3 regions of the Nonomuraea sp. JJY05 genome follow, and region 3 is predicted to be linked to each of the others. Evidence: riboswitches for the same ligand, from Rfam matches in the RefSeq annotation. Region 3 holds a riboswitch; each other region holds the start of a gene.
What was found. Region 3 has a riboswitch for S-adenosylmethionine ahead of ACFKCF_RS17910 (GNAT family N-acetyltransferase). Riboswitches for the same ligand answer to the same signal wherever they lie in the genome.

Region 1: another riboswitch for S-adenosylmethionine. It lies ahead of thrC (threonine synthase); the one in region 3 lies ahead of ACFKCF_RS17910 (GNAT family N-acetyltransferase).
Region 2: another riboswitch for S-adenosylmethionine. It lies ahead of ACFKCF_RS13400 (aminotransferase class V-fold PLP-dependent enzyme); the one in region 3 lies ahead of ACFKCF_RS17910 (GNAT family N-acetyltransferase).

Annotation. Positions count from the first base shown of each region.
Region 1 is NZ_JBIEIS010000082.1:1,210-4,477, forward strand. It holds gene ACFKCF_RS59410 (MoaD/ThiS family protein) at 1-89, opposite strand, end outside; gene thrC (threonine synthase) at 114-1,346, opposite strand; SAM riboswitch class I at 1,360-1,501, opposite strand; gene ACFKCF_RS59420 (RNA polymerase sigma factor) at 1,581-2,135, opposite strand; gene ACFKCF_RS59425 (trehalose-6-phosphate synthase) at 2,167-3,268, shown strand, end outside.
Region 2 is NZ_JBIEIS010000008.1:19,124-22,391, forward strand. It holds gene ACFKCF_RS13390 (cytochrome P450) at 1-781, opposite strand, end outside; gene ACFKCF_RS13395 (TerC family protein) at 791-1,528, opposite strand; SAM riboswitch class IV at 1,641-1,756, shown strand; gene ACFKCF_RS13400 (aminotransferase class V-fold PLP-dependent enzyme) at 1,802-3,088, shown strand; gene ACFKCF_RS13405 (DoxX family protein) at 3,085-3,268, opposite strand, start outside.
Region 3 is NZ_JBIEIS010000010.1:210,345-213,612, reverse strand. It holds gene pyrE (orotate phosphoribosyltransferase) at 1-236, opposite strand, end outside; gene ACFKCF_RS17915 (Ig-like domain-containing protein) at 444-1,625, shown strand; SAM riboswitch class I at 1,782-1,881, shown strand; gene ACFKCF_RS17910 (GNAT family N-acetyltransferase) at 1,889-2,509, shown strand; gene ACFKCF_RS17905 (hypothetical protein) at 2,718-3,236, shown strand.

The DNA of each region.
Region 1 (3,268 bases), on a different contig from region 3:
TCACGAAGAGTCGCGCCCTCGCCACTGACTTCGGCGTTGCCACCGGTGTAGGTGCGCAGAATGGTGGGAATCCGCACCGAAACGCTCATGGTTTAACTCGCCTTTCCTGGTTGTCAGACAGCCGCGCGGAACGCGTCGAGGGAGGGCCGGATCACGGCCGTGGGCTGGGCGTCGTCGCTGATCGCGTCGAGCGTCTTGAGTCCGTCGCCGGTGTTGAGCACCACGGTCTCGGCCTCGGGGTCGAGCCGCCCGCTCTCGGCGAGCTTCTTCAGCACGCCCACGGTCACCCCGCCCGCGGTCTCGGCGAAGACGCCCTCCGTCGAGGCCAGGAGCTTGATCGCGGCCACGATCTCGGCGTCCGTGACGTCCTCGACGGCCCCGCCGGTGCGCCGGGCGATGTCGAGCACGTACGGCCCGTCGGCCGGGTTGCCGATGGCCAGCGACTTGGCGATGGTGTCGGGCTTGACCGGCTGCACGACGTCGTGCCCCGCCTTGTACGCGGTGGAGACCGGCGAGCACCCGGCCGCCTGCGCCCCGAAGATCTTGTACGGCGTGTCCTCGACCAGCCCCAGCTGCACCAGCTCGCGGAAGCCCTTGTCGATCTTGGTGAGCTGCGAGCCGGAGGCGATGGGGATGACGATCTGCTCGGGCAACCGCCACCCGAGCTGCTCGGCGATCTCGTACGCGAGCGTCTTGGAGCCCTCGGCGTAGTAAGGCCGCAGGTTGACGTTGACGAACCCCCACTTGTCACCCAGCGGGTCGCCGATCAGCTCGGAGCAGAACCGGTTGACCTCGTCATAGGTGCCGTCGATCCCGATCAGCTTGCCGCCGAACACGCGGGCCATGGCGATCTTGGCCGCTTCGAGGTTGGCCGGGATGAACACGCACGCCTCGAGCCCGGCGCGCGCCGCCGCCGCGGTGACGGCGCCCGCGAGGTTGCCCGTGGAGGAGCAGGAAAGGGTGTGGAAGCCGAAGTTACGCGCCGCCTCGACGGCGATGGCGACGACCCGGTCCTTGAAGGAATGGGTGGGGTTGCCCGAGTCGTCCTTCACGTACAGGTTCTTGAGACCGAGTGCGCGTCCGAGGTTTCCGGCCTTGGCCAGTTTGGTCCAACCCGGGTTCATATTGGGCTTACTGGCTACGTCAACCGGCACCGGGAGCAGCGACCGGTAACGCCAGATGTTGGCGGGACCCGACTCGATGTCGGCGCGGGTCACCGTACCGAAGGAATAGGCCGCTTCGAGCGGCCCGAAACACTCCAGGCACGCGAAGCTCGGACCGAGCGGGTAACGGGTGCCGCACTCACGGCAGGACAGACCGACGGCAGGACCAAAGTCGAGCGACATGAAGCGAGGCCTTCCCTCATCTTCGCCCGCGGCCACCTTGACCGCAGACCGGAATTGGCACCTTGTCCCGGTCGGCCTCGCCAGGTCGCGAGTCTCAAGCCGGGAGGGTTGCCGGGGCTTCGCAGGGCCGGTCCCTCCACCCCTCTGGATGAGCAATATGCAGTTGTTGAAAAGGACTCTACCCGCCGATGGGGCCGAAATGGCCACCCGTCTCAAGATGCGAGACGTGGCGTCTCAGCGATAATCATCACCCAGCACTCCCTGCACGTATTTGCGGGCCTGGTGAATGCGTGACTTGGCGGTGCCCAGGGGGATGCCGAGCTGTTCGGCCACCTCGTTGTAGTCGAGCTGGACGATGTCGCGCAGCACCAGCGCCTGCGCCAGGTCGGGCTTGTCGGCCTCCAGCGCCTCCATGGCGTCGAGCAGGTCGAGCCTCGACCCGGCGATCACGCTCACCCGCGCCACGTCGGGCTTCTGCGTGGGCAGCTCGTCGGAGGTCTGCTCGGCCGCCCGGCGTTTGAGCGACCTGTACGTGGTGCGGGCGCAGTTGGCCGTCACGATGTGCAGCCAGGTGCTGAAGCGCGCCCGGCCCTCGAACCGGCCGATGTTGCGCGCCACGGCCAGCAAGGTGTCCTGGGAGGCTTCCTCGGCGTCCTGGTGATAGGGGAGGATCCGGGCGCAGTGCCGCATCACATCGGGCTCGATCCGCGCCAGGAGCTCGCCAAGTGCGCGATGATCTCCTCCTGCGGCCGAGCGGGCGAGTTCCTCGGTTAGCTCATCTAGCGCCATAGCTGGGATCCTATGGGCGAAGGGAGCGTAGATGAACAGCGTCCTGGTGGCCTCCAACAGAGGGCCCGTTTCCTTTACCGTCTCGGACGACGGTGAGCTGACCATGAAACGCGGTGGCGGCGGTCTGGTCTCGGCGCTGTCCGAGGTGGCCAAGAAGGACGGCGTGCTGTGGGTGTGCGCGGCGCTGTCCGACGGCGACCGCAGCGCCGTGCGCCTGGTGCCCGGCGGCCGGATCGACCACGCCGGCTACGACACGGGCCCGCTGCGCATGCTCGACATCCCGCCCGCCACCTTCCACCGCGCCTACAACGCCGTGGCCAACTCCACGCTGTGGTTCGTCAACCACCTGCTCTACGACATCCCCAACTCGCCGAACTTCGGCACGAGGTTCGAGCGCGAGTGGGAGTCCTACCGCGACTACAACGGGGCGTTCGCGCTGGCGCTGGCCGAGGAGGCCGGCCACGGCGCCCGCGTCATGGTGCAGGACTACCATCTGACGCTGACCCCGGCGATGCTCCGCGCCGAGCGGCCGGACCTGCGCATCGCCCACTTCAGCCACACCCCGTGGGCGCCCCCCGAATACTTCTCGCTGCTGCCCGACGAGGTGGTCGGAGAGGTCCTGGAGGGCATCCTGGGCGCCGATCACGCCGGGTTCCTGGCCGACAGGTGGGCGCAGGCGTTCATGGACTGCTGCGAGGCGCTGCTGGGCGCGGAGGTCGACCGCGTGGGCCGCAGCGTCACCCACGAGGGCAGGACCACCCGCATCGGCGTGCACAGCCTGGGCGTGGACGGCGACGCGCTGTGGGAGCGCGCCGTCGAGCCCGACGTCGAGTCGCACATGACCGCGCTCAGGGAGCAGGTGGGCGACCGGCGGCTGATCGTCCGCATCGACCGCACCGAGCTGTCGAAGAACATCGTGCGCGGCCTGGTGGCCTACCGCGAGTTCCTCGCCGCGCACCCGGAGTGGCACGGCAAGGTGGTGCACCTGGCGTTCGCCTACCCGAGCAGGCACGACCTGCCCGAATACCGCGAATACACCGCGTCGGTGCTGCGCTGCGCGCAGGAGATCGAGGACGAGTACGGCACCGAGGACTGGGACCCGCTGATCCTCAACGTCAACGACGACTACCCGC
Region 2 (3,268 bases), on a different contig from region 3:
CCAGCTCGGAGGGGTTGCGGAACAGGGCCCACCAGCCGTTGCCCGTCACGTTCACGGTGGCCTCGTGGCCGGCGTTGAGCAGCAGCACGCACGTGCCGACCAGCTCGTCCTCGGTCAGCTCGTCGATCTGTGCGAGCGCGCTGATCAGGTCGTCGCCGGGGGCCCGGCGGCGCTCCGCTGCCAGGGTCTTGAGGTAGTCGGCGAACTCCGACGCCGCCCGTACCGCTGTGTGCTGGTCCTCAAGGCTCGGGTTGAGCTCGTACATGCCGCAGATCTCCGCCGACCAGGGGCGCAGCAGGTGGCGGTCGGCGTGGGGGATGCCGAGCATCTCCGCGATCACCGTCACCGGGAGCGGCTCGGCGACCTCGGCGAGGAGGTCGCCGCCGCCCTTCTCCACGAACGTGTCCACCAGGCCCTCGGCGATGGCGCGCACCCGGGGACGCAGCGACTCGACCATGCGCGGCGTGAACGCCTTGGAGACCAGCCGGCGCAGCCTGGTGTGCACCGGCGGCTCCACGTCGAGCATGCCCGCCCTGATCACGCGCCAGAACGGTTCCTGGAACTCCGGCTCCGGCGGCCTGCCGAACTCCTCGTGGCCGGCCACATGGAGGTAGGACCGCCCCAGGCGGCGGTCCCTGAGCAGGGCGTTCACGTCGGCATGACGTGAGATCAGCCACTGGTTCGTCGGCTCGAAGTAGCTGACCGGCGCCTCGCGCCTCAGCTCGTCGTACACCCGGTACGGGTGAGCCACGAAATCCGGATCCCAAGGGTCAAATCGCACTATTTCATCTTATGGAGTGGCGTCCTCCTGTGGCGCCGGTCGCTTGCTCCGCATCCGGATGTTCAGCAGCTCGACGACGAGCGAGAACGCCATCGCGAAGTAGATGTAGCCCTTGGAAATGTGCTGGCCGAAGCCCTCGGCGATGAGCACCACGCCGATCAGCACGAGGAACGCCAGCGCCAGCATCTTGATGCTCGGGTGCCGGTCCACGAACCTGCTGATCGGTCCCGAGGCGAACAACATCACCAGCACCGCCACCACGACCGCCGCGATCATCACGCCGAGCTCGTCGACCATGCCGACGGCGGTGATGACGGAGTCGAGCGAGAACACGATGTCCAGCACCATGATCTGGGCGATCACCGCAGCGAAGGAGGCGGCCGCGGCCTTCTTGCCGTCCTTGCCCACGGGGCCGTCCATGCTGTGGCCGATCTCGGTGACGCTCTTGCCCAGCAGGAACAGGCCGCCGAGCAGCAGAATCAGGTCACGTCCTGATATTTCGTGACCGAAGACGGCGAACAGCGGCTCGGTGAGCTGCACCACCCACGACAGGGCCAGCAGCAGGAGCAGCCGGGTGATCAGGGCCGCGCCCAGCCCCAGCACCCGGGCTCTGTCCCGTTGTTCGGGAGGTAGTTTCCCGGCCAGGATGGAGATGAAGATGATGTTGTCGATCCCCAGCACGATCTCCAGGGCGACCAGGGTGAAGAAGCCGATCCATATTTGAGGGTCGGTCACCCAGTCGAACATCTGCGCACCTCCATGACACGTTGGCGGGATTTCCGGTAGCAACGAGTCAGGGGCCGAATAAGTTCACCGACTTGCGATCGGTGGCGGGGATTGGGTTATAGTCTGCGCCGTAGGTCATGAGTGCCAGCGACAAGCCCCGGCTAGCTGGCCGGCAACCCTCGCGTCCGCGGCGGGGTGCCCCGGGTGAAGACCTGGTCCGCCACGAGGTGTGGCGGGCAAGCGCGGGCTCCGTGGCTGCTTCCAGGGGTCCGATGACCCTGAGGGAGATGTGCCATGTCCACATTGACGATCTTCAGCTCCGTCCCCGCCCGTGCCGCCGAGGCGGTTGCGGCCACCACGAGCAGGCCGATCCCCGCCGTGCTCGGGGCCGATCTCGAGGTGCCGGTCAAGGGCGGCAGGCTCGTCGGCTACGCCAACCTCGACTACGCCGCCAGCGCCCCCTGTCTCGAGCCGGTCAGCGCCGCCGTCACCGCCGCGCTCCCGGCCTACTCCAGCGTCCACCGGGGCGCGGGCTACGCCTCGCAGCTCACCACCGCCCGCTACGAGCAGGCCCGCCACACGGTCCGGGCGTTCGTCGGGGCCCGCCCGGACGACGCCGTGATCTTCACCCGCAACACCACCGACGCCACGAACCTGCTGGCCCGCTGCCTGCCCTCTGACACGACCACCGTGGTCTTCGACACCGAACACCACGCCTCCCTCCTCCCCTGGCAGAAGTCCGTACGGCTGGCGCCGCCCGCCTTCCCCGGCGAGGCCGTCCGCGCCGCCGACGAGGCCCTGGCCGGCATCGACGGCCCCAAGCTGCTCGTGGTCACCGCCGCCTCCAACGTCACCGGCGAGCTCTGGCCCATCGCCGCCCTGGCCCACGTCGCCCACCGGCACGGCGCCCGCATCCTGGTGGACGCCGCCCAGCTCGTACCGCACCGGCGCCTCAACCTGACCGCGCTCGACCTGGACTACGTGGCCTTCTCCGGGCACAAGCTGTACGCGCCGTTCGGCGCGGGGGTGCTGGTCGGGCGGCGGGACTGGCTCGCGGAGGGCGAGCCGTACCTCAAGGGCGGCGGCGCGGTGCGCTCCGTGGGCGACGACACCGAGTGGCACGACGACCCGGAGCCGCGACACGAGGCGGGCACCCCGAACGTGCTGGGCGCCATCGCCCTGGCCGCCGCCTGCGACGCGCTCACGGCCACCGGCTGGACCGCGCTGGTGCGGGAGGAGGAGCGGCTGATCGCGCGCCTGCGCTCGGGGCTGGCCTCGATCGAGGGCGTGCGGGAGCTGTCGCTGTGGGGGGATGACCACCCGCGCGTCGGCATCGTGTCGTTCACCGTGGACGGCTACTCGGCCCGCGAGGTGGCCGAGGTGCTGTCCGGCGAGTACGGCATCGGCGTGCGCGACGGCAAGTTCTGCGCGCACCCGTTCGTCCGGCACCTTCTTGGAGAGGCCGACGGCGGATGCGAGGACGGCACCGCCTCCGCGGTGCGGGCCTCCATCGGCATCGGCACCACGCAGGAGCACGTGGACCGGCTGGTCGAGGCCCTGCGGGAGCTCGTGGGCCGCTAGACGGCGTCGGAGCGGTTCGGCGGCTTGCGGTGCGGCGGCGGCTCGTCGGAGACCAGCGCGTCGATGTCCCTCATGTCGTCGTCGTTGACCGCTCCGGCCCGGTGCTCGGTCGGCTGCCTGGGCACCCGAGGCGCCTCGGCGGCCGGCGCGGGCGTCGTGGGGCCGGCGGTCCTGGTCGTG
Region 3 (3,268 bases):
GGGATCCCGCCCATCTCAAGCCCGGCCAACACCTCGACGTCCCCCGAGACCAGGGGAGCCATCGCCCGAGCGATGTCGTCCAGCAGAACGGGGTCGCCTTCGAACTTGTACTTGTCGAAGTACTCGGTGGCGGTACGTCCTGAACGGAGCACGAAGTGGCCGGCGAGGTGGGCTGCGGCATGAATCCGGCGAGCGAGGTCAGAGCGCGTCACAGGCACCCAGTCTCCCAGAAGCATGGCGGACGTGCTCAGGACCGCCCACCACGGAAGTCCCGCTCCTCGATCTCGCAGAAGCCCTCTGGATACGCCTGCCTCGCAACCTGCCGCATCGATCAAGGCACCTTTGTATTGTTACCCACAGTTATGGGCATATAGCTCTCCGTATCATCAATAGGCCGTCTTGTCTGAAAGATGCCTATTTGTCGGGGAGTGGAGGCATCGACGATGCGGAACGGCCGGACCATACTCGTCAGCACGTTCATGGCTGCGCTGCTGCTGACCGCAAGCTGCACCTCGGGTGCCTCGAATCCACCAGCGCCCGCCGACCCGCAGGAGCGGGCCCTCACAGCCAAGCTGGCGATCACACCGGCGAACGGCACGAAGAGGGTGCCCCCGGACACCGCCGTCGGCGTCAAGGCCACCGACGGCAAGGTCACCAAGGTGACCGTCGCCGACGCCAAGGGGAGCGAGGTGCGCGGGACCTTGGGCGCGGACGGGACGTGGCGTCCCACGTGGCCGTTGCGGCCCTCGACGGCGTACACGGTGAGCGTGCAGGCGACCGGCACGGACGGCAAGCCCGTCACCGCGCGGGCCACGTTCACCACGCTCAAGCCGAAGCGGGTGCTGGAGAGCGGCATGTCCCCCCTGGACGGCGAGAGGGTCGGCGTCGGCATGCCCGTCCAGCTCCTGCTGTCGCGCCCCGTGACCGCCAGGAGCGACCGGGCCGCGGTCGAGCGGTCGCTGGAGGTGCGGATGTCCAAGCCGGTCGAGGGTGCGTGGAGCTGGGTGAGCGACCGCGAGGTCCAGTTCAGGCCGCGCGAGTACTGGCCGGTCGGCGAGAAGGTCACGGTGGTCGCGCACCTGGCCGGCCTGCGGGCGGGGCAGGACGTGTGGGGCACCAGGGACCGCAGCCTGACGTTCACCGTCGGTGACGAGCACATCACCAAGATCCGCAATGGCACCCACCGGGCAGTCGTGCGGGAGAACGGCGAGGTCGTCAAGACCATCCCGGTCAGCCTGGGCAAGAAGGGCGACGAAAGCTGGTCCGGCATCATGATCGCCCAGGAGAAGGCCGCGGAGACCCTCATGGACTCGGCCACCATCGGCAGGCCCGGTGAGTACTACGCCCGTACCAAGTGGAATGTCAGGATGACCTACAGCGGCATGTTCTTCCACGCCGCGCCCTGGTCGACCGGCGCGCAGGGCAGCCGCAACGTCAGCCACGGCTGCGTGAACGCCAGCATGGCCAACGCCCGCTGGTTCTACAACTTCACGCAGCGGGGAGACATCATCGAGGTCACGGGGACATCGCGGAAGCTCCAGTTCGGCAACGGGCCGACGCCGTGGGCGAAGTCGTGGGACGACTGGGTCGCGGGCAGCGCCCTCGGCAAGTCGATCAACGCCTGATGGAAGAGACCGCGCCGGTGCGGTCGGGCAAACTCGGTTCTTGGTAGCCGCTGGTGGTGAGCACTCCCGACTCCTGGGTTCAAGCGCCGTCCATGGAATAGGCCCTCTGCGGCGAATTGACGGCGTCCGCCCGTGCAGGCATGATCTCGACTCGGTAGTTCATCCAGAGGATCTGAGGGACCTGGCCCTGTGACGGTCCGGCAACCTCCCCGGCGGGAATCCGCGGGAAAGGTGCCAATGCCAGGAACGATGAGGGAGAGCTGATGAGCGTACGCCTTGATGTTCCTGTCCTTGCCGGCGATCTGGTGCGGTTGGAGCCGCTGGCGATGCGGCACGCGGCGGATCTCGCGGAGGCGGCCGAGGAGGATCGATCGTCCTACGACTTCACGCTGGTGCCTCGCGGTCGCGAGATGCCGGACTACCTGGCGACCCAACTCGCCCGCGACGGGCTGACCCCGTTCGCCCAGGTTCGGCTCACCGACGGCAAGGCGGTGGGCTGCACCGGCCTCTGGGATCCTCGCAGGTGGCCGGATCGGCCTGGCCTGCGAGCGATCGAGATCGGCTTCACCTGGCTGGCCGCCTCGGCCCAGGGGACCGGGATCAATGCCGAGGCGAAGCTGTTGCTGCTGTCGTACGCGTTCGAAACGCTCGGCGTCGCCCGCGTCGACCTGAAGACCGACGCCCGCAACCACCGCTGCCGCCGGGCCTTGGAGCGGCTCGGCATCCCCTTTGAGGGCGTGCTGCGCGCCTGGTCCATGTCGTGGGCGCGCGGCGAGGAGGGCAAGGTCCGCGACTCGGCCATGTTCGCAGTGGTCGCCACCGACTGGCCTACCGTCAAGCCGGTGCTGCAAGCCCGTTCTCACCGCCGCTCGCCGGCCCTCTGAGGAGCTTCGACTGGGTGACGGTGGCGATCAGGCAGTGAGGCGTCATCGTCCTACTTTCGGGTGTGGTGAACGCGCGTCCCGGCGCAGGCGCTCGTGGAAGCGGAGCTCTTGATCGGCCACGGATGCGTCGACCTCGTGATGATGTGGCCGTGAGAGATCGCCAGTTACTTACTGCATCTGTATCGCTACTTTGTGTAGCATCCGGTGGATGAGGAAACCGTTCCGCAGCTTGACCGTGCTGCTCACCGCTGCTGTAGCCCTCACCGCCATCCCGCACGCCGCCTCCGCGCACGCGCCCTCGCAGAACCCTCCCCGCGGCTGCGCCAACAAGGAGGCCGCCTCCGGCAATTACTCCGCCAGAGTCACGATCTGCCTCACCGAGACCTGGAAGAAGCACGCCTTCGGCGGTCCCACGCTGGAGCCGACCGACACCGTCACCCTGGAGTGCTGGCACGGCGTCGTCCTGTGGTCTAACTCCGACTGCTCGATGGACTCGAAGCTGACCCTGTCGAAGGACGGCGTCCGCGCCTGGACCGAGGAGCGGAGCAACAGCGTGTACATCGCCCGCAACGGCAACACCAGCACCTACACCGACCACTACGCGTGCCGTGGAAACGGCGAGTACGAGCTGCGGTTCGAGGGTGCCACGGTCTGGGTCACGCGGCATTTCAGCAGAGGCAGTGTGACCATCCCAGCGTTCTCCGTGAAGGCGCGCGGCTGCGCCTAATGCTTGGCGCGATGGCATGTGAGGGGTTCCGC